DNA from 2 places in the Pseudoalteromonas sp. BDTF-M6 genome. Region 2 is predicted to be linked to the other one. Evidence: predicted binding sites of a transcription regulator. Region 2 holds the regulator's gene; the other holds the start of a gene.
What was found. Region 2 encodes FliA, which starts transcription of late flagellar genes. Its sites were predicted from a motif close to CTAAAGNTNNNNNNNNNNNNGCCGATA; they were not measured.

Region 1 (15,967 bases), on a different contig from region 2:
ACTAATTCTGTTAACTATGTGCTCCGGTAGAGCGCCGTAAGCATGATATTTAGCCCGCTAGAACGATTAGCTATTTAAGTGAATTGGTATAAAATGCTGCTTTTGCCTTTGTGAGTGCATGTATGTGTTATTGTGGGTCTGAAAAGCAGTATGCCGATTGTTGTGGTCGGTATATCGATGGGGGGTTACACGCTGGCGATCCCCTCACCCTGATGAAATCGCGCTACAGCGCTTTTTGTACCCAAGCCACAGAGTATCTGGTCGCCACTTGCTCGGCATCTGCACTGCAGAACAATCAGGCCGACGAGGTAGCCGAATTTGCCAAAGCAGCTAAATTTATTAAGCTTGAGATAGTCGACACCAATCTCAACACTTACCCCGGCGAAGTGGAATTTAAAGCCTTCTATCTATTTGCCAATACCCTGTGCTGTATTCATGAGCGCTCAACCTTTATTGAGCAAAACGGTCAGTGGCTTTATGACTCGGGCACCCTGATGCCGACGCCGGAGCACAAACTCAGCCGCAACGACGCTTGCCCCTGTGACAGTGGTAAAAAATATAAAAAGTGCTGTGGAAGCTAGAATAAAAAACGCCCGTGCAAGTATTGCCTGGGCGTTGATAAGAGCACTTATTCTCTCGGGCCGACCGGCACCATGATATGCGCATAGGGGGTTCCTTTCCACATAACATAGGGGCCACCTGCATAAGGGTCTGTGGGCAAACTATCCAGTAAGGCATTGTCCGGCATAATAATCATTAAATGCGGACCTTCAACAATCCATTGATTATCTTCCGTCTCCCCTTCGGCGTACGGGTCGGTATTACTGGCGCCACCGTCACCGGCCAACATATAGGAAATCCCTACCGCCTTGGCTTGAAATGGTTTTTTATTGGTCCAGGCATCGGCCCACTCCATCCAAGGCCCGTCCATACACATGGGGGCGGTACCGCTTAGGCTCGGCGGTGTGGGGAAACAGGTGTAATTACTGGTGCCTTCTTGCAACACATTTTGTTGCCAGTCCATCACCGTGACCTTATCTCTTAACGTCGGCGGCGCGGCGCTCAGGGCATCCTCTAGTAGGGCCTGTGTATCTTCATTAGCAGTGGCTGAGCCGGCCACTGCGGCCAGTGAAGCACTCAGCACTAGAGCGGTTGTTTTGTTCATAACACTATCCTCAGGTGAGTTTTACTACCTTAAATACTGCCTTAAAGAGTATAGACGCCCTGGGCCCTGTGCCCAGTATTTATGGCCTATGCCGTGGTGTTATGCGCTGGCAAACAGCTTTTGTGCTTTTATCTCGCTAAGTTGGTCGTAGAATGCGGCGGCATCCATTTGTGCTTCACTAAGCGACATGCTCTGCTGACCGTGCTTTGCTTGCACGTTGGGCGCACAATTGGTGATAACGGGCAAGGGTATATGGGTGGCATCATCACGTATGGCAAGGGGGGTGGGCGCCAAGCAGTCCTGTAGACGCAGGCTGGTTAAGGAACTCAACGCCAGGGTTTGGCGCTGCCCCTGAGTTAAAACAACATCATAATGAGGGGGCGCGCAGGGCCTGTGCTTTGCTGCCCCAAGCTCACGACGCAACTGCTGCTCGCCAACAACGGGAGATTGATTGCGAGTCTTAGGCAGTTGAAACTGAGCAAAATCCAGGGCGTCATAAGAGAGCGAAGCCAACAGCAAGGCAAAGTCATTACGACGTCTTTGCGTAAGACTGCTATTAAGTGCTGTTCCTAATTGTGCCTCATTGATGAGCACCGACTCGATTTGCATAAACTTTCGACAAGCTGATTTATATCTATGCTGTTATCGGCAAAATTTAGTATTTCTTTAGTTTTTTTCTTTACTTGAATGCTCAGTTTGCTATTATCGCCGCCGTTGCTTAGGAGGGGTTCCCGAGCGGCCAAAGGGATCAGACTGTAAATCTGACGGCATTGCCTTCGCTGGTTCGAATCCAGCCCCCTCCACCACTTTTATAAAGTTTCATAAGCACGCATCCATTTTTAGTGGAGGGGTTCCCGAGCGGCCAAAGGGATCAGACTGTAAATCTGACGGCACTGCCTTCGCTGGTTCGAATCCAGCTCCCTCCACCACTTCTTTCTTACTTGTTTCCAGTAAATAAAACCCAGCTCATCGGTAACCTGCTATAACGCATCGAACCATGGCATGGCTTGGTATTAAAATTCCAATTCTAAACTCGCTCCTTGCTCTCGCAGCCACGCCTTAGCTTTGTGTGTATGCTCGTAATGCTGATTAACCAGGTGCCAAAACATTGGACCATGATCCATATGACAAATGTGCGCCAGTTCATGTACCACAACATAATCAATCACCCAGTGTGGCGCTCCCGCCAGCAGTGTATTAAAGGTCAATCTTTGCCGACGATCACAGCTGCCCCAACGGCGTTTATAGACACGTACCTTTACACCCTGTGCCTGTACGCCCAAACGCGGCTGCCAATAGTCCAAGCGAGACTCAATAAAGCGCCCTAGCTTATCGGCCATAAAAGCCAATAACAGCTCCTTGGCTTTTTCCTGTTGGTGTTGAACCCGAGTGCCCAGGCTCACCTCAATGCGGTTATCGAACTGTCTAACCGAGCTGTTCCTGGCGCTTTTAAGCGCCAGGGGCACAGGCTGACCGAATAAGCTTAGGGCGCCATCCACAAGGGGGCGACTTTTAAAGCTTCGCAGCGCTCCCTGGCGCACTAGCTGTTTGGCAATCCAATCCCGTTTACTGGCGACAAACTCGGCAATAAAACGCTCACAGGTGCCCGTTGGCGCCTTGACCTGCAGTTGCTGCGCTTTGATGATAATGGCCACAGTGGAGCGCTTCGCACTGTAAGTAATTTGATAGTCCATCGGCACATCGGCTGCCACTTGTTGATGCACAATAACGCCTTATTTCGTTGCTTGGGTAGTTCGATTAGGTGAATGGGCTAAGCCTGAGTCGCCTTAGGCTTTGCCTTAGGTTAAAGCAGTTTCTGCACGGCCTCGTATTCAAAGCAGGTGATCTCGTGCATATTGGCACTGGGATCGCGAAAATAAAGGGAGTGAGAAACCTGATGATCCGCCAAGGTAGTCTTAACGCCCTGCTCTTCAAGATGACGAACCCAGTGAACAAAGGCCAGAGCATCGGCGGCAAAGGCAATGCCATTGCTGCTGCGGTTGCCCATAAACAATGCCAGGCAAATCGTTTTAGCCTGATCTTGCAACATCAATGGACCATCGTCCTGATGGTGATACCAAAACTCCAGCTCGGGCACAATTTCAAAGCCCATCACAGTGCGATAGAAGGCTAACGCCTGCTCCATGTCTTTTACCTGTAGGTGACAATGGTGCACTCCTCGCAACAGCGGCGCCTTAGTCATAGCTCATTCCTATCTCTTTCCCCAGCTGACGTAGAAAGTCCTGCATATACGCGGTACGCTGCTGCGCTTCAACGCGCGCGCTGTGGGTATTCATAGTCTTGGCCAAGCCAAGTAACTTTACGAAAAAATGATCTAAGGTGTACTTGCCGTCATCGGCCTCACGCGCTTGGCAAAACGGGTCGCTCGGATGATACAGGCCACGACAAATAGCGCCGCCCACCTTCATGCAACGGCTTATACCTACCGCGCCTAGGGCATCCATGCGATCGGCATCTTGAACGATTTGTGCTTCCAAGGTCACCGGGGTGATATTGGCACTAAAACTGTGAGCCACAATGGCATGATGAATGCCTTCTAAATATTGTTGTTCATAGCCGATGCTGTGCAAAAACGTGAGCGCCTTATCGGCGGCAAGCAAAGACGCCTTGGCACGATCCGGATGGTTTTTTGCCACCGCCACACAGTCATGCAGCCAGGCCGCCGGCAACACCACTGCCATGTCTGCCTGCTCTTGCACACACAGGTGTTTGGCCACCTGCACCACGCGCTCAATATGGGTAATATCATGGGCCGAATCGGCACTGCCGCATTCAAGGATAAAGTCTCGGCATTGTAGTTCTAATTGCTGCATCGCTTCGCTCAGCAGTGGGGCCTGATAATTCACAGTTTCTCGCTCTATGCTTGGCTGGGTTTACGCTTAACTATACGCTTACTAGGCACCTAATAAAATCAGCGCCAGGGTCATTGTAACCGACAATAAAGGACTGATACCAATTCTGTTAAGTGTGTGATCAGAGATAGCGCTGGATAAATGATGTGATAACAAGGCGGATTTTTTCTTATGTAGTTATTCTACATAGAAAAATTCCAACAAAGTTAGCATGATATTTAGCCCGCTATAATGATTAGCTACTTAAGTGAATTGGTATGATAGCCAATTGGCAAAATTAATTTGAGTATCGGCCCTCGACTACCTAGAATAGCGCCTCAATTTACTATCAGGAGCTGCTATGGCCGGCGCAATTTATCTTCAACCTGGGCGCGAAAAATCACTTAAGCGCAAACACCCTTGGATTTTTTCCAAGGCCGTAAAGAAAGTGAAAGGCAATCTAGCCCTTGGCGATACAGTTACTGTCTACGACAGCCAAGGCAAATTCCTCGCCACCGCAGCGTACAGCCCTGAGTCGCAGATCCGCGCCCGTGTTTGGAGCTTTGACGAGCGCGAACAAATCGATGTGGATTTTTTCCATCAGCGCCTACTGCGTGCACTCGACGCACGTCAACATACCATAGCCGAAGGCGGTCTAACCGGTTTTCGTTTGTGTGCGGCCGAGTCCGACGGACTGCCCGGTATTACCATAGACAAGTTCGCCAATTACCTGGTGTGTCAGCTTCTCAGTGCCGGCGCCGAGCGCCATAAAGGCGATCTTGTTGCCGCCTTGCAGCGCATCTTCCCTGATTGTGCCATTTACGAGCGCTCAGATGTGGATGTGCGCAAAAAAGAAGGCCTGGCTCCGACCACGGGTCCTTTAGTAGGCGACGCTCCAACGACCCCGGTACTGATTGAAGAAAACGGCCTCACCTGTGAAGTGGATATCATAGGTGGCCATAAAACCGGCTTTTACCTGGATCAACGTGACAGCCGCGCCGCACTTGAGCGCTTTGTCAAAGACAAGGAAGTACTGAACTGCTTCTGCTACACAGGCACCTTTGGTCTGTATGCCCTGCGTGGCGGCTGTAAGGAAGTCACCAATGTCGATGTATCACAAAATGCCCTGGATATAGCAAAACGCAACGTCGAGCATAATAAGCTGGATATGACTAAAGCGCATTTTGTAAAGCAGGACGTATTTAAGCTGCTACGTGAGTATCGTGAGCAAGGTCGTACCTTTGACACTATCGTCATGGATCCGCCAAAGTTTGCCGACTCCAAGGCACAGCTAACCGGCGCCTGTCGTGGCTATAAGGACATCAATATGCTGGCAATGCAATTGCTGAAGCCCGGCGGCACCTTGTTAACCTTCTCGTGCTCGGGCTTGATGGAGCAGAATTTATTCCAAAAAGTGGTGGCCGATGCGGCGCTGGACGCGCACCGTGATCTCTTGATTGTCGAACGTCTCAATCAGGCCGCCGATCACCCTATTTCAGGCCCCTACCCGGAAGGCTTTTACCTTAAAGGCCTGGTGTGTAAGGTTTACTAATCCTAGTCACCTCTGAGTGAGTGCAGCCCTGCACTCACTTAATTAATTTCCAACATTTGCACGCCGACACTGTATTGACCATCGTCCTCGCGGGTACAGCGTACCACTCGAGTGAGGGCATTTAAGGGAGCCACGCTGGCGGTGGCGGATTGAATACGGACCTTGATGGTTGCGCCGGGGTCGACGGCGGTATCGAGAAATAATTGCATGCCGGAAGCGCTCAAATCGTGGCAAATAGCCGTTCGGCTAAACACCTCGTGGCCTTGATTGACTTCAACGGTGGCGTGGGCGTCCACCAACATGCGCCGGAAGTTGCGTTGCTCTTGATGATAAAGCATAAGGATCTCCTCAAGCTGCTTTAAATCAGTGTCTGCAAGCTCTCCATTAGCTCATTCAGCGCCAGAGGTTTAACAAAAAACGCATCACAACCAACCTCATAGGCGTGTTTTTTAGCTGCCTCAGACTCCAGTCCAGACACCATCAATATAGGGATGTCTTTGGTTTCTGGCGTGTTTTTCAATATGCGACAGGTATCGAAGCCGTCCAGCCCGGGCATGCACACATCCAGCATGATGGCATCGGGACGAAATATAAGCGCCTCTTTTAAGCATTGCTCACCTGACTTTGCGTATTTCAACTCAAACTGCTCACCTAATACATGAGTGTAGAAGGTAAAGTTAAAATACTCATCATCAACGACCAGTAGCCTAGCTTTATCTTGTGTACGCAACGCTATCTCACTCCTTGTCTATGCGCTCTCATAATTGTAATTATAACTCACCTTAGGCCAAGCTCACAGCCGCTTAGCCATTGCTAAGGTATTCATTTATAACATTAAGGACGCGTTTGGCTGACACCGGATAAGGCGTGCCCAGGGTTTGCGCAAATAAAGAGACGCGCAGCTCCTGCTGCATCCAAAATATTTCTTTTAACGCCTCGGGTTGCGGCTCCCCTTTAGGGTGCTTGGCCAGGCATTTTTTATAGGCCTCGGCGACCTTATCCAGCTCCAAGGTACACAAACGGTCACGATTCGGATCCACTGGGAGTTTTTCCAAACGGCGCTCAATGGCCTGCATATAACGGCTTAGATCGGCCATTTTATCGGCACCATGGTGGCTGACAAAGCCTTTAAAAATCAAACTTTCAAGCTGCGCTTTGATGTCGCCATGGGCGGTGATCATGCTGAGATCCACCTTGCCGCGCATACGCTTATGAATGGCATGGGCGCGACTGAGTACCTGCTCCACCTGCAAGGCGATGGCCACTACAGTGTCGCCAAGTTCACCGCGGATGTGTTCTTTTGCGCCATTGAATTGCTCGGCGTCTCGAATATCGCCAAAGTCCGCCAAGAGCTTATCGACGGCGGCGGCAATACAGTCATCAATCAGTAACTGCACCTTGCCAAAGGGATTAAAGTACAGACCCAGCTTGGCCTTATTCGGCAGGTTTTGCTGCAGGTATTTTATCGGCGAAGGAATATTCAGCAGTACCATACGGCGCAAACCCTGTTGATGGGCCACTTGCGCCTTGGTTGGCGAGTCGAACAACTCGATGGCGGTACTGTCTTTTTTATCCACCAGGGCAACATAGGCTTTAACCTCATACTGCCCCTGTTTCTTCACGTACGACTCGGGCAGCGCGTCGAATTGCCACTCGGTTAAGCCCTGACGCTCTATACCCTCATCGGCCACCTGAGACAGGGTATCACTCACCTGATCTGCCAGCTTGGCTTTGAGGGCATCCAAATCATAACCACGGGCAACCAATTTGTTTTTATCGTCACGCACCTCAAAGGCCATGCGTAAGTGCTCATCGACACTCAGCAAGTCGAACTGTTCGGCCTCAACCTTGGCGCCGGTCATACGGAATAGGCGCAGTGCCAGGGCATCCACCAGCTTACCCTGCAGCGGCTGCACCGAACTCAATACCGCATCGGCATAGTTAGGCGCAGGTACAAAGTTTCGGCGCTGGGCCTTTGGTAAAGACTTAATCAGCGCACAAATAAGCTCATGCCTGAAGGCGGGAATATGCCAGTCAAAGCCCTCACTTTGCACCTGGTTAAGCAGTGCCAAGGGTATTTGCACCGCCACACCATCGATATCCTGTCCCGGTTCAAAGCTGTAGCGCAGCGGCAAAACCAGGTTGCCCTGCATCCACACATCCGGGTAATTATCGGCGGTAATATCATCGGCGCCGTGGCGCATCAGCGCCTCTTTGCTCATATGCAAAAAGCGTTTATCTTTGCGCTTTTGTTCCTTATACCATTTCAAGAAACTGACGCGGTTACAGACATCCGCCGGAATGTGCTTATCGTAGAACTCGTACAGGGTATGCTCGTCGACCAAAATATCGCGACGACGCGCCTTGTTCTCTAAGTCCTGCACCTCTTCAATGAGTTTACGCTTCACCTGTAAGAAGGACTCGTTGGCGCCTAACTCCTGCTCCACCAAGGCGGTGCGAATAAAGATTTCACGGCTGACTACCGGGTCAATTTTGTCATACTGGCTGCGCTTTTTCGCCACTATGGTGAGGCCATACAGGGTTTGCTGCTCAAAGGCGATGACCGCCCCGGCTTTTTTCTGCCAATGGGGTTCGCTGTAGCTGCGCTTGACCAAATGCTGTGCCAGAGACGCCAGCCAGGCAACATCGATTTTGGCATTGATACGGGCGTAGAGCTTGGAGGTTTCCACCAGCTCCGCCGACATCAGCCATTTAGGCCGCTTTTTAAATAGGTTAGAGCCTGGGAAGATATGAAACTGACTGTTGCGCGCGCCCTGATAGAAGGCGTTTTTATCGTCCTTTTGCCCCACATGACTCAGCAGGCCACTGAGCAGGGCCTGATGCAGGGTCTCAAAACTGGGCTCATTGGTCGCATCCTTTAAGCCCATTTCATCGCAGATGGTCGATACCTGATAAACGATGTCCTGCCATTCGCGAATGCGCATATAGGCAAAGAATTCCTGCTTACAAAGCTTACGGAATTGATTATTGGTCAGCGCTTTTTGTTGCTCTTCAAGGTAGTTCCACACATTTAAAAAGGCGATAAAGTCCGAATCATCGTCGTTAAAACGACCGTGTAACTCGTCCGCCTTGCCCTTTTTATCTTGCGGGCGCTCGCGCGGATCCTGGATAGCTAAGGCGGCGGTGATGATGATCACCTCACGCATGGCGCCAAGCGGCACACTGGCCAGCACCATTTTCGCAAGACGAGGATCAAGCGGAATGCGCGCCAAATCACGGCCCATTCTGGTGAGCTCGATTTGATTACGTTGCTTTGCCGGTTTAACCGCTTCTAACTCTTCGAGTAAACGTACACCGTCATTAATATTGCGGCTATCCGGCGGCTGCACAAAGGGGAAACGGCTGATATCACCCAGTCCAAGGCCAAGCATCTGCAAAATAACCGAGGCCAGATTCGTGCGCAGGATCTCCGGATCGGTAAACTCGGGGCGCCCTAAAAAGTCTTCTTCTGAATAAAGGCGAATACAAATACCCGCCTCCACACGTCCACAACGGCCCTTACGTTGATTGGCACTGGCCTGGGACACGGCTTCAATAGGCAGGCGCTGTACCTTGGTACGATAGCTGTACCGGCTAATGCGGGCGGTGCCCGGGTCGATAACGTAGCGAATGCCCGGCACGGTTAACGAAGTTTCCGCCACATTGGTGGCCAGGACGATACGGCGCTTATTACCGGGGTGGAAAATACGGTTTTGCTCGGCATTGGATAACCGGGCATACAAAGGCAGTATCTCGGTATGCTTGAGGTTACGCTTGCTAAGGGCATCGGCGGTGTCGCGAATCTCCCGCTCACCATTCATAAAGATCAGGATATCGCCCGGGCCTTCGTCGTAGAGCTCATCTACGGCATCGAATATCCCTTGCAACTGATCGTTTTCATCCTGTTCCTCGTCGCTGCCGCTAAGCTCTGTAATCGGCCTGTAGCGCACTTCAACCGGATAGGTACGCCCAGACACCTCGATAATAGGCGCGTCGTTAAAGTGACGAGAAAAACGCTCCGGATCTATGGTGGCCGAGGTAATAATGACTTTGAGGTCTGGGCGCTTGGGCAGGAGATTCTTCAGATAGCCGAGAATAAAATCGATATTCAGGCTGCGCTCGTGGGCCTCATCGATAATGATGGTGTCGTACTGGTTGAGATAGCGGTCGTTTTGGATCTCGGCGAGCAAGATACCGTCGGTCATCAGCTTAATATAGCTGCGCTCGCTCACCTGATCGCTAAAACGAATTTTAAAACCGACGGTTTGGCCAATTTCACTGTCTAGCTCTTCAGCAATACGGGCGGCCACGCTGCGTGCCGCGAGACGCCGTGGCTGAGTATGACCGATTAAACCTTCGACACCCCGGCCTAATTCCAGGCAGATTTTTGGTAGCTGGGTGGTTTTACCCGAGCCGGTTTCACCTGCAACAATCACCACCTGGTGGTTAGCGATGGCCGCTTTAATGTCTTCGCGTTTTTCACTAACGGGTAAGGCCGCTGGGAAGCTGGGCTTGGGCAGCTCGGCCTGGCGTTTGGCGCGAGCGGCAATACTGGCATCAATAGCGGCGGCTATTTTGGCTATTACACCCTGCTGCTTGTGGGCGTCGGTTATTTTTTGCGCCCCTTGTAGGCGTTTTTTGAGTATAAACTGATCTTTTTTCAAACACTCATTGAGCTTGGCATACAAGGATTTGCTGGCAGACACGCAGGCCCCTAATTAACGGCATAAAATGGTCGGCCAGCTTAGCAAAATATTGCTCTAAAGTGTATCGTTAGACAAAGCGTTTCCCAGGTGCATAATTGTCATGTAAGTGCTTATCCAGCGCCAACAAAATATGAGCCCGAGTGATTATGCCAAGCAACCTGCCTTGCTCGTCGCACACCGGATACATTTTCGGCTTATCTATCTTCATGTTTTCGGCGAGCGTCATCACGCTGTGCTCAGGCGAAACACACAAGGGATCCTTGGTCATCACATCACCAATGACACAATGGGCTTCGTTTTGATAAGTTGAATTAAGCATTTGTTGCAAGCAGTCTTGCTCTGAGACAAAACCTATGACGGTGCCGAGATCGTCGACCACCGGACCACCGGTTTGACAGCTTTGAAGTAGTTTTTCCACCGCGCTTTCAATGGACATATTGGCTTTGAAAGTCACAGGTCTGTGGTTATAGTAATCAGCGACTTTGATAGATTGCATACGCACCCCCAAAATTATTAGCGCCAACATTGTAAATATAGTTGGCGCCAGGGATTTTGCGTAGCTACTTTAGTGTAATTCGTCGTTATTATTCATCTTTAAAAATAGCTACATAGGTTGGGGTATTGCTACTCTTACTGGCACGATACATGCCCGCTGTATTAAACGGCATGCTGATGTTTCCCTTGGCATCGACGATGATCACCCCACCTGTGCCACCGGCTTCAAACATGGGTCCAAAAATAACCTCATTACCCGCCTGCTCAATGCTCTTTCCTTGGTATTGCACCCGGGCGCAAATATCGCTCGCTACCTGGTAACGAATGAAGTATTCACCATGCCCCGTGGCAGAAACCGCACAGGAGGCATTATCGGCAAAGGTACCCGCGCCTATCACAGGTGAATCGCCGATACGGCCAAAGCGCTTGGCCGTCATGCCGCCGGTCGAAGTGCCAGCGGCGATATTGCCGTGGCTATCGAGTGCCACCGCGCCCACCGTGCCCATCTTGTATGATGTTGGCAGCGCCTGATGCAGGGCCTGGTAATCTTTTGTGGCCGGCTTGGCCTTATCCAGCTTTTCCTTGGCCTTAAGCAAAGCTTTATAACGATTTTCGGTATCAAACACACTGTTTTCCACCAGCTTCATGCCCTGCTGCTGAGCAAATTCTTCAGCCCCAGCGCCGCTGAGCATCACATGCACGGAATTGGTCATCACCAGACGGGCTAAATCGATAGGGTTTTCAATATGCTTCACCCCGGCAACGGCACCGGCTTCACGGGTACGGCCATCCATAATCGAGGCATCGAGTTCATGCTCCCCCTCATAGGTGTACACAGCACCCTTACCGGCGTTAAAGTAAGGCGAGTTCTCCAGCACATTAATGGCCGCATTGATGGCATCAAGGCTGGCACCCCCTTGGTCTAACACCGCATAGCCTGCTTCCACCGCTTCGCTTAATTTAGCGCGATACGCCTTTTCTTGCTCCGGCGTAAAGCGTGCCTTTTCAATGGTGCCGGCACCGCCGTGAATGGCGATGGCGATTGGGTTTGCAGAAGTCTCTGCGAATAACGAAAAAGAAGACATGCTAAGAAGTGCTAACGCACCGAGTAAAGACGAATTCATACCTTGCCTTAATGATGGGGATAATAGAATTCCACTATGCGCAATGTTCATGTTGTGCGCAAGTGCTTGCGATGGGCCGTGTATGTTTCAACGCCGCTGGCAACGCCTTTAGTTTGATTTTCTCGCCACCATGGAGAATATATGCCAGTGATGCGGCTCGCCATTGGCGGTTTCACCGGATACCCTGTGTTCTTGCCAACGCAGTATGTCAAACCCTAGCAACTTATGTTTGATTTGCCTTTCATCCAACACCAAAACCTCGGGCCAATAGGCATCCCTGCTGTAGTGCTCGGAGGCCATGGTGTCTTCGGGGCCGACAAAGGAGCCACAAAATAGACCGTCCGGCAACAGGGCGCCAGTGAGTCTCTCCCAAACCCGATCGAACTCAGCTACCGGGCAAAAAAATAAGCTGGCATCGGCAACAATGAGGTCGGCCTGAGGATAGGCAAAACTGGAAAAGCTCGCTTGGCTAAGGTGAACCTGCGGGTCATGACTAAAACGCGTTTGGCAACGCGCAATGGCTTCGGGCTCTATATCAAAGGCATGCACGGTAAAACCCTGTGCGCGTAAATAGGCAATGTCGGCACCCGCACCACAACCACAATCGATAACCACCCCATGTTTAGCCACGCACGTCACAGCGAAGCGCAAGTCATCTCTCACGGCGCTGTGCTCGGTTAAGTCGTAATAGCGACTTTTCTCTGTGGTTGTCATCCGCCCTTCCTTGTTTTGACAGGCATCTAGGTGTCACTGTTATTTCATCACTCTGGCACGTAACCAAAGTAAAACCACAACAACCAATGGGCACTTTTGGAAGCTTATCTAATTATTATAAGAGTGATATCAAGCACTATTAATACCGCAAGAAAGGTCGCAAAAAAAGAAGCTGTTTTGTCTTTAATCGCTTTTTGCGCATAACCAAAACAACACGCTAACAAGATGCCCGGAATAAAAAAGAATAAAATTTTTTTGTGGGAACGTTCTTCAAACTTATTATATTTATCACTCCATAGTGGTAAGGCTAGATACCTAAAGAAAGCCGGAGTTTTCTCTTTAAACACCTGTTTGTCTAAGTGCTGCGAAAACATCATCATAAAAACAAAAAAAACTGGATAGATGAGCGCTGAGATTATAAAAATCATAACTAACAAAAAGTCTTGCATTTTTCATCCTTGAAATCATTTAGTTAGAAAAGAACTCCCCTAGTCTATCTTATGTAATTTATGGAAATCACTCGATATCTCATAAAAAAAGCCCGAGTGGTTAGCTCGGGCTCAAAGTTGGGGTTTTTTACTTGTTACTTGCTTAAATCCAGCATCAGCTTATTCAGGCGGGTTACAAACCCGGCCGGGTCTTTTAAGCTGCCGCGCTCGGCAAGCAGAGCCTGGTCCAGCAGTACCTCTGACCACTGAGTAAACTTGTCTTCGTCCTGCTCGTCGTTTAAGTGCTTAACCAGCTGGTGCTCAGGGTTAAGCTCAAAGACCGGCTTGGTTTCCGGTGCCTTTTGACCGACGGACTCCATAAGCTTGATCATCTGTGAGCTCATATCGTGCTCATCGGCTACCACACAGGCAGGTGAGTCCGTTAGACGGTGAGTAAAGCGTACTTCTTTGACCTTATCGCCCAGTGCCGTTTTAATGCGCTCAAGCAAGCCTTCCACTTCCTTCTCAGACTCTTCTTGGGCCTTTTTGCTCTCTTCGTCGTCCAAATCGCCTAAGTCTAAATCACCGCGGGTGATCGACTGGAACTGCTTGTCCTGGAACTCGGTGAGGTGGCTCATCATCCACTCGTCAACACGGTCGCTCAGTAGCAAGACTTCGATGCCCTTCTTGCGGAAGATCTCTAGGTGTGGCGAGTTCTTCGCTGCTTCAAAGCTGTCGGCCACCACGTAATAAATCTTGTCCTGGCCTTCGCTCATACGCTCGATGTACTGCTCGAGTGACACATTCTGCGTGGCTTCGTCCGTATGCGTTGAAGCAAAGCGCAGCAGCTTGGCAATGGCTTCTTTGTTCGCCATGTCTTCCGCCGGACCTTCTTTGATCACGCTGCCGAACTCATCCCAGAATGTTTGATACTCTTGCGGTTTGTTCTTACCCATGCGATCCAGCATTTTCAACACGCGAGACGTACAGCCCTTACGAATTGTTTGGGTGATCTTGTTATCTTGTAGAATCTCACGGGATACGTTTAGCGGCAGATCGTTTGAGTCCAACAGACCTTTTACGAAACGCAGGTAGCTTGGCATAAACTGCTCGGCGTCATCCATGATAAATACGCGTTGTACATACAGCTTTAAGCCGCTTTGACGCTCGCGGTTATACATATCAAAGGGTGCGCGCTTAGGAATGTACAGCAAGCTGGTGTATTCGGTTTTACCTTCCACCTTGTTGTGTGCCCAGGTCAGCGGCTCTTCCCAGTCGTGACCTACGTGCTTGTAAAACTCCTGGTATTCTTCATCGCTGATCTCAGACTTATCACGAGTCCACAACGCCTCTGCCTTATTGATGGCTTCCCAGTGACCCGGTTGCGCCTCGATTTTCTCGCCGTCTGGGCCTTCTGATTCTGGCACCGGCTCACGGTACATCTCTACCGGAATGGCGATATGATCCGAGTATTTATTGACGATGCCGCGCAGGCGGAAATCGTCCAGGAACTCTTTTTCATCGTCGCGCAGGTGCAGGATGATTTCGGTACCACGGCTGTCTTTGTCGATCTCGGCCAGGGTGTAGTCACCCTCACCTTTTGATTCCCACTCGATAGCATGCGTTTCACCGGCTTTGCGCGTGCGCACGGTTACTTTGTCGGCCACAATAAAGGCCGAGTAGAAACCCACACCGAATTGACCGATCAACTGAGAGTCTTTGGCTTGGTCGCCGGTCAGGTTTTTGAAAAATTCTGCGGTGCCTGATTTAGCAATGGTGCCTAAGGCGCTGATCACTTCATCACGGGTCATACCGATACCATTATCGGCAATGGTTACCGTGCCCTTGTCCTTATCGGCGCTAATACGCACCTTGAGTTCTGCATCGCCTTCGTACAGATCGCCATTTTCGAGGGCTAGAAAGCGCAGTTTATCTGCGGCATCAGAAGCATTCGATACCAGCTCACGCAGGAAGATCTCTTTGTTTGAATACAAAGAGTGGATCATTAAGTTAAGCAGTTGCTTTACTTCAGTCTGAAAGCCAAGCGTTTCTTTTTCTGATGTTGCTGTCATTTCTCTCTCCGTTAGCAAACAGGTTCAACTGAGTAGGTTGATAACCAGATATGCTCTTGTATATGGGGTGATGCGGTTGGGATTCAAGAGATAAAAAACGAAAAAAGCGCCAAAAGGCGCCTTTTTGCTGGATTTTAGAGCAAATCAATCGTCGAAGGTGACCTGCTTACGGCCGTTAAAGGCATGGGATAAGGTCATGCCATCAACCAGGTCCAGCTCGCCACCGACAGGCACGCCATGGGCGATGCGTGAGGCACCCACCTGGTATTGCTTGCACAGCTCGGCAATATAATGGGCCGTGGTTTCGCCCTCTACCGTCGGGTTAGTCGCCAGGATCACCTCGTTAATGTCTCCCGCGGCCAGCTTCTGCTCGAGCACATCCAGGCCAATTTCTTTTGGGCCAATGCCATCAAGGGGCGACAAGTGACCCATTAAGACAAAGTATAGGCCCTGATAATGCCCGGTTTGCTCCACCGCTAATACGTCGCTGGGCGATTCCACCACACACAGCAAGCCGGAATCCTGGCGTTTAATATTGCCACACAGCTCGCACTGCTCTTGCTCGGTAAAAGTACGACAACTGTTGCAATGACCAATATCCACCATGGCCTGGCTTAACGCAGCCCCCAATTGGCTGCCGCCCTCACGGTCACGCTCCAATAAGTGAAAGGCAATCCGCTGAGCCGATTTCGGGCCTATGCCCGGTAAACAACGCAAAGCATCAACAAGTTGAGTTAATTTTGGCGAAAGCTGCATGTAAATTCCGATTAAGCTGCGACACTGTGTAATTCAGCGCTCTATTATGTGGCGTTAAGGTATCAAAACCAAGCGCAAAAGTATAAGGGAGTTGTTAGCCCTA
Region 2 (14,542 bases):
CACCAGGCCAAAGCGGGCACGGGTATCAATCACGGTAACCACATTGCCGCGCAGATTAATGATCCCAAGCACATAATTGGGCGCACCAGGCACAGGAGCAATGTCGGTATAACGCAGCACTTCTTGCACCTGCATTACGTTAATACCATAGGTTTCTTCCTGCAGACGGAAGGTCACCCATTGCAACACCTCATCACTACTGTCGACATCATGTGCTGAGACTTGTCTCTGTTCGCTCATACTTGGCTCCATTTAAAATTGGCCGTCACAGTAACGGCCAAACTGGCATATATAGTTGATACTTTTATTGCGCCTGACTATCGAGTCCCTGCTCTAGCAGCAGCTGTAAGTTTTCGACATCGATTAAAGCACACATTTTTTCTTTTATAACGCCGGCCAACCAGGGTCTTTTACCATGACTTTGCCGCCATTTTACGTCTTCGCTTTTTAGCGTGACGTTGTTGATAAGGGTTTCAGCGCTCAGTCCCCACTGGGATTCTCCGAGCATAATCACGTACTTGTAGTTTAATGCCTGTTGTAATTGTTTGTCATATTTTTCTGGCATCACCCAACGGGCGGTATCAACCACATTAATTTTCTCATCCCGGTTTAACATCACCCCGCTAAACCACTCGGGCTTACCGAACAATTGATTCAGCTCGGTGCGCTGATGAATGCCGCCGAGGGATTTTAGCGGTACCGCCAGGGTTAAACCGGCCACCTCGAAAAACAAGGCCTGAAACTCGCCCTGCATATATTGCTCGCGCGCCGCCTGCGGGGCTCGTAATGGCGTTTCCTCGGCGTTATTTTCCTGCGGCTTTAGTAAGGGGTTTGCCGCTGGCTCGCTCAAAGGTTCGGATGAAGTCGCGAGTGCAAGCTCCGCCGAAGGCACTGGCGAAGCTTCGGGCACGGGTGACACCGCTTTGGCCTGGGTTGGTTCGGCAACCGGCATAGGCGTCACTTCCTGTACCTGCTCCTGTTGGGTCACCTGCGGCGCCGGTGGCTCTTGAAGCTGTGGGCGCGGCTGCGACCTGAGCTCCACCTGCGCCAATAATTGCGCCACGGCACTCATGGCCAGCTCTTCTTGCGCCATTGGCGACAAGGGGTTATGAGGTTTGGCCTTGGCGACTTGCTTGGCTATTTTCGGCTGCGGCTCTCGAGGCGTTTGCTGTGGTTCCTCAAAGGAGTCTTCCTGCAGCAGGGCATCGAGGTATTGGCGCATAACCTGATCGTTCGTTCCGCTCATTTGCGCCCTTCCCGCTGTTGTAGGTAGTCAAGCAAATGGCGGTAGGCCTGCACCCCACGAGCCTTGCTGAAATGCTTACTGGGCACCTGCTGTGCCAAGCTGGCATCGCGGAATTTAGTGTCTATGGGGATCACCCCGGGCCAGACATTGTCGCCATAGCTGGCCTGCAACTGTTTATAGGCCACCAAAGACGCCTTGGTGCGCTTATCAAACATGGTTGCCACCACAGTATATTTGTAGGCTATGCCGGGGGCATCGCCACTCCCCTTAGGGGCGGCGCTCATTTGCATCAGCTCCATGGTGCGCATCATGCGTTCCAGGCCCTTAAGGGCCAAAAATTCGGTTTGCACCGGCACTAAAACATGCTCGCTGGCGGCCAAGGCATTGACCATCAACACCCCAAGCACGGGAGGGCAATCTAAAATGGCATAATCATAGTCATCCGTTATCTTCGCCAGCACCTTTTTAAGGATCAGCCCCATGCCGCTTTGCGTGCCCATGCTTCTGTCCAAGGTGGCAATGGCCATGGTGGCCGGCAGGATATCGATATTATCGACCCCGGATGGACACAAGGCCTGCAGGATTTCTTCTCTTTGCATTTCCTTGCCGCGGGAAAATACATCATAAGCGCTGATTTCGATGCGCTCAGAGTCAATGCCAAAGTAATAGGTCAAAGACGCGTGCGGATCGGTGTCGATAAGCAAGACGCGCTTACCCTGCTCCGCCAGCAATCCGGCCAAGGCCACCGAGGTAGTGGTTTTCCCAACGCCGCCTTTTTGGTTCGCCACAGTCCAAACTTTCATTGCTCGTTATCCTCGCTGCGCGTGGTAATGCGAATGCCGCCATGGGGAAGCTGTATAATTTTAATGCTGTTATCTTGTCCCGGCCTATGAATTTCCTGCTCTGTCTGCTTGCCTTGAGGCTGAGCTGTTAGTGATGCTTCAGGTGAAGCCTGTGGCACAGCCTGTGGCACAGCCTTTGGCTCCGGCAGGGCGTACTTGGAGATGGCAATCACCACCTTACGATTTTTTGCCCGTCCTTGTGCAGTGCCGTTATCGGCAAAGGGGCTGTATTGGCCATAGCCTTCAAGGGCCATACGCTCGGGGACTATCTGCTCCTGCTGCAACTGCTTGACCACCGCCGCGGCACGGGCCGCCGACAGCTGCCAGTTGGAGCTGAATAATTCGTTATTAATACTCTGGTCGTCGGTGTAGCCACGAATACGCAGGTAATTACGCTGTGGCGCTAACACCTGGGCAATACGGGCGATCACCGCTTCGGCTTGGTGAGTCACGGTGGCACTGGCGCTGGCAAAGACCATGGCGGAATTCATTTCTATGGTAAGCCAGTCCTGATCGAGCTGTAACTGTGCATCGCCCTGGCGTATCTCTTTAAGCAAGGTGTTGGTGAGCTCATCGACCAGGCGCTCCAATGGCTCGCCCAACTGCTGCTGCGGCAGCTGAGTCACATCACCGTGCTCGGGTAACAGGTGGTGGCTGGCCTGACGCTCCCTTTGCAGGCTTTGACCATACAAGAGGGCCTCATTGGCCGGCAGGGGTTGGGTCAGTAACCCCTCGGCGGCGGCGCCGGTGTCATCACTGGCGGGGGCCTGAGTCGCCTTGGTGAAGATCTGCTCCAAGGATTGCGAAAACACCTTGAACTGCTCGTCTTTATGATTGATGGCTATGGCGTACAGCACCACAAACAAGGCAAACATAATGGTCATATAGTCGGCGTAAGACACCAACCACCTATGGGTATGTTGTGATGCTTTTGCTTGAGCTCGACGGTGGCGCAGACGCATAGGGCTAGTATCCTGAACTCACATGACGCTCGGCAATATAGGCCTCTAGCTTTAGCTCAATATTGGCCGGCGTTTCACCCGTGTGCATGGCCACTATGCCCTCAGCGATAAGCTCGTGATAAAGCATCTTTTCTTCAATCACCTGCTTAAGCTTATTGGCAACCGGCAGTAACAGCAGGTTAGCCAGGCCGACACCGTAAATGGTGGCCAAAAACGCGGTGGCGACACCGGCTCCGAGCTGCTGTGGTTCGGTGATATAAGCCATGGCCTGAATTAAGCCCAACACGGCGCCCAAGATGCCTATGGTCGGGGCATAACCGCCCATGGCCTCGTACACCCTGGCGGCATCAAGCAAGCGCTCGCGCTCCAAGGTCAGTTCGATATCCAGGGTATCGCGCAAACGCTGTTCCTGGGTGCCGTCGATAAGCAAGCTTAGGCCCTTGGCCGCGTAGGGGTCTTGTGTTGCCAGGGCATATTCTTCCAAAGCCAAATAGCCTTTTTGTCTGGCCGTACTGGTCCATTCCTTGACCTGCTCAATACCCGCTTCCATATCGTAACGGGGCGGCGTAAAGACCCATTTAAAAATTTCCAGTGCCTTTTTAAATATGGGGAGCTGGGACTGCAACATGACCGCACCGAGCGTGCCACCGACCACGATAAGCAGCGCCGGCAGATTGATAAGGGCACTGACCACACCGCCCTCCAGGCTGTAACCCAGGGTGATGGCCCCAAGGGCAACAATAAGACCGAGTAGGGAGAGCTTATCCATTGCCCACCTCCTTGATTAAATGGCTGGCAACGTCCTCGAGCGCCAACTGATGATCATGCAAACCGGCACTGACAATGGCCTGCGGCATGCCATAGACCACGCAGGACTCTTCATCCTGAGCCCATACCCTGGCGCCGTATTGCTTTAACATGCGCGCCCCTTCACGACCGTCGGCGCCCATCCCGGTCAGCACTATGGCCAGCACATCGCCGCCAAATTGCTTGGCGCTGCTGGCAAAGGTGACATCGACGCTGGGTTTATAGGTGATTCTCGGGTTGTCATCGGCAAACACCTTGAGTCTGGGTGAGGTGGCGCGAGGGTCAAACATCATTTGCTGACCACCGGGGGCCAGGTAGGCGGTGCCGGGTTTTAACATGTCGCCCTGCTCAGCCTCTTTCACCTCTATGTTACAAAGGTTGTTTAAACGCTGAGCAAAAGCCGGCGTAAAGGCTGAGGGCATATGCTGTACCAGTAAAATAGGCAGCGAAAAATTTCGGGGTAACTGGGTTAAAATACTCTGCAGTGCGACCGGACCGCCGGTTGAGGTGCCGATCACCACCAGGCGATAGTTTTTGCCCGTCGCCCGATAGCTAGTGGGACGAGGATGCGGGCTCAAACCTGGTTCGTTTTGCACCTTGGGCTGAGCCGTTACTGCCGGCGCAGGCGCCGACCCCGAGCGTGCACCGCTGCGCAGCGCTGTGGTAGCCGTCGAAGTTGCTGTTGCAGTTGCACTCGCAGATGCAGTCGTTGCCAAGGGGGGACGACGCCAGCGCATTAAGCGACGACGCCCCAGTTCTTTCACCTTACGCTGCAATACAGCCACGGCTTCATCGTTATTGCGGGCGATGTCCTCGAATTTTTTTGGTAAAAAGTCGAGCGCTCCCGCATCGAGGGCATCCAGGGTGGCACTGGCCCCTTCGCGCGTCAGAGAGGAGAACATCAGGATAGGCGTGGGGGTCTTCGCCATGATCTGTTTAACCGCCGAGATCCCATCAAGCACCGGCATTTCCACATCCATGGTGATCACATCCGGACGCAAGGCCGCGGCTTTGGTTACCGCATCGGCCCCATTGACGGCGGTGTCTATGACCTCGATATCGCTATCGGCAGCAAGAATTTCGCTGACACGGCGGCGAAAAAAACTCGAATCATCAACAATCAGAACTTTTACAGGCATGGGCCACTCACCTAGTTTACGCTGGACCGGCCAGCATAGTGTTTTAACATGCTCGGCACGTCGAGGATAAGGGCAATGCCGCCATCTGAGGTAATGGTCGCACCAGCCATACCTGGTGTCCCCTGCAATAAGGCATCCAGAGGCTTAATAACCACCTCTTCCTGACCAATCAGAGAGTCGACCACAAAACCCACCTGCTGGGTACCAATTTGCACTATCACCACATGGCCCTTTGCCTTGCGCTGCGAGCTGTCGGCTCCCTTAACCAGCCAGTGCTCCAAGTAGAACAAGGGCAAGGCCTTATCACGAACGATAATGGTCAACTGGCCATCAACCACATTGGTCTTGGTTAAATCGAGGTGGAAGATTTCGTTGACCGCCGCAAGCGGCAGGGCAAAGGTTTGCTCGCCCACCACCACCATCAGGGTCGGTAATATCGCCAGGGTCAGGGGCACTTTGATGTCTAAGCGGGTACCCACACCCAGTTGCGATTCGATATTAATGGTGCCGTTAAGCTGGCTGATCTTGGTTTTCACCACATCCATGCCAACGCCACGGCCGGAAATATCGGAGATTTGTTCCTTGGTTGAAAAACCCGGCGCAAAAATCAGGTTATAGGCCTCATTATCGCTTAAACGGGCGGCCTGATCGGCGTCCAGTACGCCCTTGTTGATGGCGATATTTTTCAGCTTTTCAGCGTCCATTCCGGCGCCATCATCTTGAATACTTAAGAGAATATGGTCCCCTTCCTGGGAGGCCGAAAGCTTCACCAAGCCGGTACGGGGCTTACCCGCTTGCTCGCGCACAGCGGGCATTTCGATACCGTGGTCGACGGAGTTGCGTACCAGGTGCACCAAGGGATCGGCCAGGGCTTCGACCAGGTTTTTATCGAGATCCGTATCTTCGCCTTCCAATATCAGGGAGATATCTTTTTGCAGACTGCGAGCTAGGTCTCGTACCACCCGAGGGAAACGACCAAACACCTTTTTAATTGGCTGCATGCGGGTGGCCATCACCGCCCCTTGCAGATCGGCGGTCACCACATCCAGGTTGGAAATGGCTTTACCCATGTCTTCGCTATTGCTGCTATTGGCCAGGGTCAGCAGGCGGTTACGTACCAGCACCAGCTCGCCAACCATGTTCATAATCTGATCCAAGCGCTTGGTATCGACGCGCACCGTGGTTTCGGCGGCGGGCGCCGCGGCTTTAGCCGCCGGCTTGCTGACCGGCTTGCTGACCGGCTTCTCGGCGGGCTTACCGACGGGCTGACCATTTGCATTGCCAATAACCTGGCCTGTTGGCTGACCTGCAGGCTGGCCAACGGGTTGACTGGTGGGCTGAACTTGTGGTTTTTGTACCGCCGCACTGCTATCGCTGGCCGGTTGGCTTGGCGTTACTGAAACTGCGGACGCGGCCTGGCTTGTGGCGGCTGGCGGGCTTGGTATCGCCGTAGGGCCATTGCCTTTGCCATGAAGCTCATCGAGTAAGGCGTCAAATTCGTCCTCACTGATTTCCTCATCGTCGTCGGCGCTGGCCACTGCAGCCGTCTCTTCTGCGACTTTTTTATCGGCTGATGCTGTTACAGATGTGGTCGCAGATGCGGTTGCTGAGCCGGAGCCTAATACACCAAAACTGCCGGGGCCGTGCAATTCGTCAAGTAAGGCATCGAATTCATCATCGGTAATATCTTCATCGCCCTCGGGGGCTCCCTCGGTGACCCCCCCGGAGAACCCTGAAAGATTGCTATCTGTGCTGGCTTCCTCGGTCATTGAGGTCTCGGCCCCCGGGCCTTTACCTACTCCATGTAACTCATCAAGTAAGGCATCAAATTCGTCTTCACTGATTTCATCAATAGCCGAGTTGGACTCATCATTAAAGGCTATCGGGGTATCCTCGATAGCCATAGATTCAGCCACTGACACTGCCGTGGTCTCCACGACAGGAACAACAACGGGTGCAGATGTAGCAAGGGCTTCACCGGGTGCTTCCGGCTCACTTAATTGATGTAAAATAGCTAACAGTTCGGGGTCGGCGGGCTCGGGTTGAGCACGCAGCTGAATTTGCGCGAACATCTCGTTAATGGTGTCCAGCGCTTGCAAGATCACATCCATCAACTCGGCTGTAACGCGACGTTGCCCCTGACGCAGAATATCAAAGACGTTTTCGGCACCATGGCAGGCATCAACCAACTCATTCATGGCCAGGAAGCCGGCACCGCCTTTCACTGTGTGGAAACCACGGAAGATGGCGTTAAGTAGATCCTTATCTTCGGGATTATTTTCCAGCTCCACCAATTGCTCAGACAGCTGTTCTAATATTTCACCCGCTTCGACGAGAAAGTCCTGCAAAATATCTTCATCTACTTCAAAGCTCATGCAACCGCACTCCTGTTAGAATCCCAGGCTCGACAACAAGTCGTCGACCTCGTCCTGGCTTGATACCACATCATCACGAGATTCTTTATCAATAATGGGCCCTTCAGGGCCTTCGCCGTTGACCTTAATGGCCACTTGTTCTTTTTCTAATAGCTCGCCTTCTTCAGCACCGAAGACGGTCAGCAGGTGGATCAAGCTGTCTTCCACTTCACGAACCAGTTCGATAACCCGGCGGATCACCTGACCGGTCAAGTCCTGGTAGTCTTGCGCCAACAACACATTGTTAAGCAAAGCGTGCAGCTCCAAGGTACTGCTCTGCGAGCGCCCCATAAAGCCGTCAAGCTGATGGCACAGCTGCTTAAACTCGCCCAACTGCAAGTCTCGGCGCATCAGCTTATCCCAGCTGGGTTTGATCTGATGCAGGTCGGTGGACAAGCGCTCGGCAATGGGCAGGCTGGCTTCCACCGCATCCATGGTTTTATTGGCCGCCTGCTCGGTCATTTCCATAACATAATTTAGACGCTGTTTGGCGTCTGGAATGGCTTCGTTGGTCAAGTCTGAAAGGCGGGTATCCAGCTGAAAATTTTTCAGTGATTCATGCAGTTGGCGCGTGAGTTTTCCCACCTCGGCAAACAGCTCGGATTGCTCCTTCGAGGCCGCATCCAAGATCAATTGGTCGGCTTTTTCCTGTTCGCCCTGTTCCAAGAACGCGACAAGCTGCTTGGCCTGCTCCAGGGTAATATGAGGTGCAGCGGGCGCTGACATAAACCTCTCCTTCTTTTTTAACCTAAGCGTTCAAACACTTTTTCCAGCTTGGTTTTCAAGGTCGCGGCGGTAAACGGCTTAACAATGTAACCATTCACACCGGCCTGGGCGGCGGCAATAATTTGCTCTTTCTTGGCTTCGGCGGTCACCATTAATACGGGTAGGTGCTTGAGTCGCTCGTCGGCGCGAATGGCGCGCAACAGGTCAATACCTTGCATGCCCGGCATATTCCAATCGGTGACCACAAAATCGAAGTCCTGATTTTGCAGCATAGGGAGCGCCGTGCTGCCATCGTCTGCCTCTTGCACATTGGTGAAGCCTAAATCACGCAATAGATTTTTAATGATTCTTCTCATAGTGGAAAAGTCATCAACCACGAGAATTTTCATGTTCTTATCCAAAGTATCCTCCAGTGAGGTCTAAACCCGCTTTACTTACTACTAATTGATCCAGTCGCTGATCTTGGCTCTAAGCTTGATCATCGCCTGGCTATGTATTTGGCTCACACGCGACTCGCTAACCTCGAGTATGTGCCCTATTTCTTTTAAGTTCATTTCATCGTTGTAGTACAACGACAGTACCAAGGCGTCGCGCTCGGGCAACGACTTGATCGCCGCAACCAAAGCGGCATTAAATCGTTCGTTATGCATGCTGGCAAAGGGGCGGCTGAGCTGTTCTTGTTCATGCTCACCGCCACCGCCGATAACGTCTTCATCGACGCCCAGATCTTCGATGCCAATGACCTTGGCGCAATTAACATCGTTTAAAATCGTATGATATTCCTCGAGTGAAATATCCAGCTTTTGAGCGACTTCGGCATCTTTTGGCTCGCGTCCCAAGGCCCGTTCCAAATCGTGAATAGCCTGCGCTATGGCACGGCTATGGCGGTGCAATGAGCGTGGCGCCCAGTCACCACGACGAATTTCATCGAGCATGGCACCACGAATACGAATGCCGGCAAAGGTTTCAAAGCTGGCACCCTTGCTGCCATCGAAGTTTTTCGAGGCTTCGATAAGCCCTATCATTCCCGATTGAATGAGATCGTCCAATTGCACGCTGGCGGGCAAACGCGCCAAAAGATGGCAGGCGATACGCTTAACTAATGCAGCATGGCGCTCCACCAAAGAACTTAACTGCTGTTGCTGTTGATACCCTGCGACCCTATTCATAGCCGTCCTAAACCGTTAGCCGCCTACGAGCTTTTCAATAAAGAATTCTAAGTGTCCCGAAGGATGGTTTGGCAACGGCCATTGCCAGGCCTTGTTGGCCAGGCTCTTCAACGACACCGAGGCCGGAGAGTTAGGGAATAAATCAACCACGGCTTTTTGGCGGCGCGTGGCTTTACGCATGTTTTCGTCATAGGGCACGGTGGCAACCAGTTCCAGTGAGACATCGAGGAAGCGATCGGTGACCTTGGACAGCTTGGCGAACAGATCTTGACCCTCGCGCAGGCTGCGTACCATATTAGCAACGATTTTAAATTTGTAGACACCATGCTCGCGGCTAAGCACCTTGATCAAGGCATAGGCATCGGTAATGGAGGTCGGCTCATCACAGACCACCACCACCACATCCTGCGAGGCGCGCGAAAAGCTTAGGACCATGTCGGAAATACCGGCCGCGGTATCGACAATCAGCACGTCATAATCGTTATCGAGCTCGCTAAAGGCACGGATCAGACCCGCATGCTCGGCGGGGCTTAGTTCCACCATGCTCTGGGCTCCCGAAGAAGCGGGAGCGATATGGATGCCGGCGGGACCTTCAACCAGGATGTCGCGCAGGTGACACTCACCATTGAGGACATGCGACAGGTTTTTTTCCACTCGCAAGCCAAGCATCACGTCGCAATTGGCCAGCCCCAGATCGGCATCAAGCACTAAAACCCGCTTTCCTTGTTGGCCCATAGCAATGGCCATATTCAGGGAAACATTGGTTTTACCCACACCGCCTTTGCCGCCGGTTACGGCGATTACTTTTACGCCTTGACTATTATTCTGATTCATTCTGCGAAGGCCGCTTGCCTGATCCAAGATGGTGTTAATCATACATTCCTACTGCTGGTGACGCTACCGTCTGACGCCCTGCTGGAGCCTGTGCTGCTTGCGCTTTTTGGCGTTTTATAAACAATTGCTCAGCCTTTCTCACCATTTTTTCCGAGTTTGCAACCCGGATATCTTCTGGCACGCGCTGACCGTTAGTAAGATACCCTATTGGCAGGCGATTTTGAATCGCTACACTAATAATCTCACCCAAACTTAGACTTTCATCAAGCTTAGTGAAAATACAGCCACTTAGGTCGACCTTTTGGAAGTGTTTTATGGCTTCTTGCAACACTTCGCGCTGGGCGGTGGCACTGAGTACCAGGTAGCTGCGGATCTCAACCGCGGCGCTGCGCATCAGGGTATTTAACTGCTCGCTTAAACGCAGATCGCGCTGGCTCATACCGGCGGTGTCAATTAACACCAGGCGCTTATTGCGTAACTGAAATAAGGTATCGGCCAATTCGCTGGCATCTTTAACTTGTTTTACCGGACAACCGATAATTCGCCCATAGGTCGCCAATTGCTCGAAGGCGCCGATACGGTAGGTATCCGTGGTGATCAAGGCCACCTGATCGGCACCGTATCTCTGCGCCCCCAGGGCCGCCAGTTTAGCCACCGTTGTGGTTTTACCAACACCTGTGGGTCCCACCAAGGCATAGACGCCGCCATGGCGTAAAATCTCGTTGCCCGTGGTGTGCATATGCTTATGCATCATTTCCATCACTCCCTGCCAGGCTTGCTGACGGGAAACGTCATCGGGCACATAACGCACCAACTGCTCGGCCACCTTGGCATCGATACCCATGCCTTGCAGACGCTCGATAAAACAGGCGCGGGTCGGGTCTCGACGGGCACGGTCTTGTGACAGCAAGCCCGATACCTGATGTTCCAGCAATTGGCGAATGGCATTCATTTCGTCACGCATGGCGGTGATTTCATCCTGCTCGGCCTTGGTGCTCGGAGCGAAGTCATCTAAGTCATCACCGTCCAGGTCATCACCCAGATGTTGGGCGGGCATTCTTGGTTCCGGACGCTGTGATGGCGCATGCGGTTGTTGCACCCGCGGTTGCACACGCGGTTGCATATCTGATTCTGCCGGGGCGTAGTGCGACGCTGGCTGCTGCACCTGCTGCTGCCCTGACTGCTGCCCTGACTGCTGCAAATCGATGCCGGATTGCGAAAACATATCCGCCAGGGCGGCATTTTTCGGTTGTGGATTTTGACGCTCTAACAAAGCCTGCAAGGAGTCGGCCACCGGCGTGTGTTCGCGCTCTTGTTGGCTATGGACGCGGGCACCGTGATTATATGGTTGCAGTACGCGCGGCTGCACCCGCGGCTGCACCCGTGGTTGTTCGGTTTGCTGAGTTTGAGTATTCGATGCGACAGCATTCGATACGACAGTATTCGATGCGACAGTATTCGGCTGGGCAGGCACCGCATTAGGACGCTCATGATCGATGGCGGCGACGATTTCAACACCATCGGCGAGCTTTTTATTCGACATGATCACCGCGTCGGCGCCAAGTTCATCCTTTACTTCTTTTAATGCGCTGCGCATGTCTTTAGCAAAAAAGCGTTTAATTTTCATAAGTTCACCCTTTAAGCAACGGCCTGGCCATTGGTTTATTGCTGTCCTACGGAGCTAACGATCTTAATTTGACGCTCATCGGGGACTTCCTGATAGGACATCACCCTAAGGCCTGGAATGGTGTATTTAACAAAGCGTGATAACACCGTTCGCAGCATTCCAGAGGTCAATAAGATGGAAGGTTCACCGGCCATTTCCTGGTTCTGGTGAGCTTCACTGAGCGACGCTTGTAGTCGCTCGGCAAGGCCTGGTTCGATACCGGCACCTTCATCTCCTGCGTTCTGAAGTGACTTATGCAACATCTGTTCCAACTCAGGCGCCAATGTTATGACAGGAATTTCCGGGCTTGCGCCCACCGCGTCTTGTACTATTAATCGACGTAACGAAATACGCACCGCCGCGGTTAAAACATCCGGGTCCTGGCTGCGTGGGCCATACTCCACCAGGGTCTGAACTATGGTGCGCATATCGCGAATAGCGACCCCTTCGTTAAGCAGGTTTTGCAACACCTTCACCACGGTCGTCAGCGGCAAGACCTCGGGCACCAGGCCCTCTACCAGGCGGGGGTGACTCTTGGCCAGCATGTCGAGCAGGCTCTGTACTTCTTCATGACCCAGCAGCAGTGCGGCATTGTTAGTAAGTAACTGGCTGATATGGGTGGCGACCACGGTGGCAGCATCCACCACCGTGTAACCCAGGGATTGGGCTTCGTCTTTTTGTTCCGGCTTAATCCACACAGCATCCAGGCCAAAGGCCGGATCCTTGGTGGCTATGCCATTGACCGGGCCAAAAACCTGACCTGGGTTAATGGCCAGCTCAGAGCCATTGCTCAGTTCACCGTCACCGCTGGATACGCCCATCAGGGTAATGCGATAGGCATTGGGGTCGAGCTCCAGGTTATCGCGGATATGCACCGGCGGCACCAAAAAGCCAAATTCTTGCGACAGCTTTTTACGCACCCCTTTAATGCGGCTCAACAGCTCACCACCTTGGGCCTGATCCACAAGGGGGATCAAGCGATAGCCCACTTCCAGGCCCACCACATCCACCTGCTGTACGTCATCCCAGCCCAACTCCTTGGGCTCGTCACGCGCCGCCACTTGGGTGCCCGCCCCCTGCGCCGCCAGCTGTTGCTCTTGCAACTCGGCCTCGCGCGCCTGTTTTTGTGATAAATACGCAATAAAACCTAGCAAGGCACCCAGACCTAAAAAGGCCAAATGGGGCATGCCCGGGACCAGACCCATGGTGACCAAGATACCGCAGGCGATCCACAGCGCCTTGTCGTTGCCCAACTGGCTTTTAACCTGCTCGCCCATGTTGTGCGACTCGTTTTGTCGGGTCACTACGATGGCGGTGCCGATTGACAGTAATAGCGAAGGTAATTGCGCTACCAGGCCATCCCCTATGGTAAGCAGGGTATAGACTTCCATGGCCTGACCAAAGCTGAGGTCATGCTGGATCATGCCGACAAACAAGCCGCCGACTATGTTGATGATCAAAATAACAATACCGGCGATGGCATCGCCTTTTACGAACTTACTGGCACCGTCCATGGAGCCGTAGAAATCCGCCTCGCGGGTCACCTCTTCACGGCGCTCACGGGCTTGCTCGGCGCTGATAAAGCCAGCATTTAAGTCCGCGTCTATGGCCATTTGCTTACCCGGCATGGCGTCCAGGGTAAAACGCGCTGACACCTCGGAGATGCGCCCGGCACCCTTGGTGATCACCACAAAGTTGATAATGATAAGAATTAAGAAGACCACCAGGCCGACCGCATAGTTACCACCGATCACCACGGAGCCAAAGGCTTCAATTACCTTACCGGCGGCGTCGCCGCCTTGGTGACCTTCGAGCAGCACCACTCGGGTACTGGCGACATTCAGGGCCAGGCGCATGATGGTGGCGACCAAAAGCACCGCCGGGAACATACCAAAGTCCAAGGGTTTTAAGGTGTAGACGGTCACCAGCAGCACAACCAGGGCCAAAGCGATATTAAAGGAGAAAAGAATATCGAGCAGAAACGGCGGCATGGGTAAGACCACCATGGCCAATGCGGCCAGCACTAATAAAGGCGTACCTACGCCCTTGGCATATTCTTTTTTATCGCGATTAAGCTGGGTTAAAACGGCCTTGAAATCCATAAATGCGCACAGCAATAAATTGACACTGGGGGCATTAAAGCAAGGAGCAGGCCAGCTTTAAAAGTTACGCTTTAGCGGGCCTAATACTGATAGTCATCTGGGATGGGGAGGTGTTCACTCAGCTTGGTCGGTCTGCGGCCACGGCCCTTTTGGAAGCGCTTCAACTGATAGACATAGGCCAGCACCTGGGCCACCGCGGTAAAGAGCTGTTCCGGCACCTGCTCGCCCACCTCTGTGGTGTGAAACAGCGCCCGGGTCAACACCGGCGACTCCACCAGGGGCACATCATTGCCCTGAGCGACCTTACGTATTTGCATCGCCAGTTCATCGCCGCCCTTGGCCACCATAATTGGCGCTCCGGCCTTGTCGGTATCGTATTTCAGCGCCACCGAATAGTGGGTCGGGTTGGTGACCACCACGTCGGCGTCGGGGACATCCTGCATCATGCGTCGCTGCGACATTTCCCTTTGGGTGCGGCGAATACGCGCCTTGATCTGCGGATCACCCTCTGAGTTTTTATACTCGTCCTTGACCTCTTGCAGGGTCATTTTCAGCTGTTTATGGTGATTGTAACTTTGATACGGCGCATCGATGGCCGACACCACCAGCATGGTGCAGCTCAAGGCCAGGAACAT

Region 1: KD147_RS01605 (VC2046/SO_2500 family protein) is a predicted target of FliA. The motif match lies at 1,809-1,835, and genes of this name have one in related genera.

The regions. Positions count from the first base shown of each region.
Region 1 covers NZ_JAGXTQ010000001.1:336,747-352,713, reverse strand. The annotation lists gene KD147_RS01615 (YchJ family protein) at 123-581, shown strand; gene KD147_RS01610 (hypothetical protein) at 629-1,165, opposite strand; gene KD147_RS01605 (VC2046/SO_2500 family protein) at 1,265-1,774, opposite strand; tRNA gene KD147_RS01600 (tRNA-Tyr) at 1,887-1,971, shown strand; tRNA gene KD147_RS01595 (tRNA-Tyr) at 2,010-2,094, shown strand; gene KD147_RS01590 (M48 family metallopeptidase) at 2,179-2,889, opposite strand; gene KD147_RS01585 (VOC family protein) at 2,970-3,368, opposite strand; gene KD147_RS01580 (HD domain-containing protein) at 3,361-3,999, opposite strand; gene KD147_RS01575 (class I SAM-dependent methyltransferase) at 4,379-5,569, shown strand; gene KD147_RS01570 (PilZ domain-containing protein) at 5,608-5,907, opposite strand; gene KD147_RS01565 (response regulator) at 5,928-6,299, opposite strand; gene hrpA (ATP-dependent RNA helicase HrpA) at 6,373-10,275, opposite strand; gene KD147_RS01555 (CBS domain-containing protein) at 10,343-10,771, opposite strand; gene KD147_RS01550 (isoaspartyl peptidase/L-asparaginase family protein) at 10,860-11,894, opposite strand; gene KD147_RS01545 (class I SAM-dependent methyltransferase) at 12,003-12,608, opposite strand; gene KD147_RS01540 (hypothetical protein) at 12,713-13,057, opposite strand; gene htpG (molecular chaperone HtpG) at 13,192-15,108, opposite strand; gene recR (recombination mediator RecR) at 15,253-15,864, opposite strand; gene KD147_RS01525 (hypothetical protein) at 15,965-15,967, opposite strand, start outside.
Region 2 covers NZ_JAGXTQ010000006.1:49,831-64,372, reverse strand. The annotation lists gene KD147_RS13900 (chemotaxis protein CheW) at 1-240, opposite strand, end outside; gene KD147_RS13895 (chemotaxis protein CheW) at 305-1,246, opposite strand; gene KD147_RS13890 (ParA family protein) at 1,243-2,049, opposite strand; gene KD147_RS13885 (OmpA family protein) at 2,046-3,050, opposite strand; gene KD147_RS13880 (flagellar motor protein) at 3,055-3,819, opposite strand; gene KD147_RS13875 (protein-glutamate methylesterase/protein-glutamine glutaminase) at 3,812-4,996, opposite strand; gene KD147_RS13870 (chemotaxis protein CheW) at 5,008-7,371, opposite strand; gene KD147_RS13865 (protein phosphatase CheZ) at 7,387-8,136, opposite strand; gene cheY (chemotaxis response regulator CheY) at 8,154-8,537, opposite strand; gene KD147_RS13855 (RNA polymerase sigma factor FliA) at 8,577-9,305, opposite strand; gene KD147_RS13850 (MinD/ParA family protein) at 9,321-10,181, opposite strand; gene flhF (flagellar biosynthesis GTPase FlhF) at 10,174-11,766, opposite strand; gene flhA (flagellar biosynthesis protein FlhA) at 11,802-13,907, opposite strand; gene flhB (flagellar biosynthesis protein FlhB) at 13,988-14,542, opposite strand, start outside.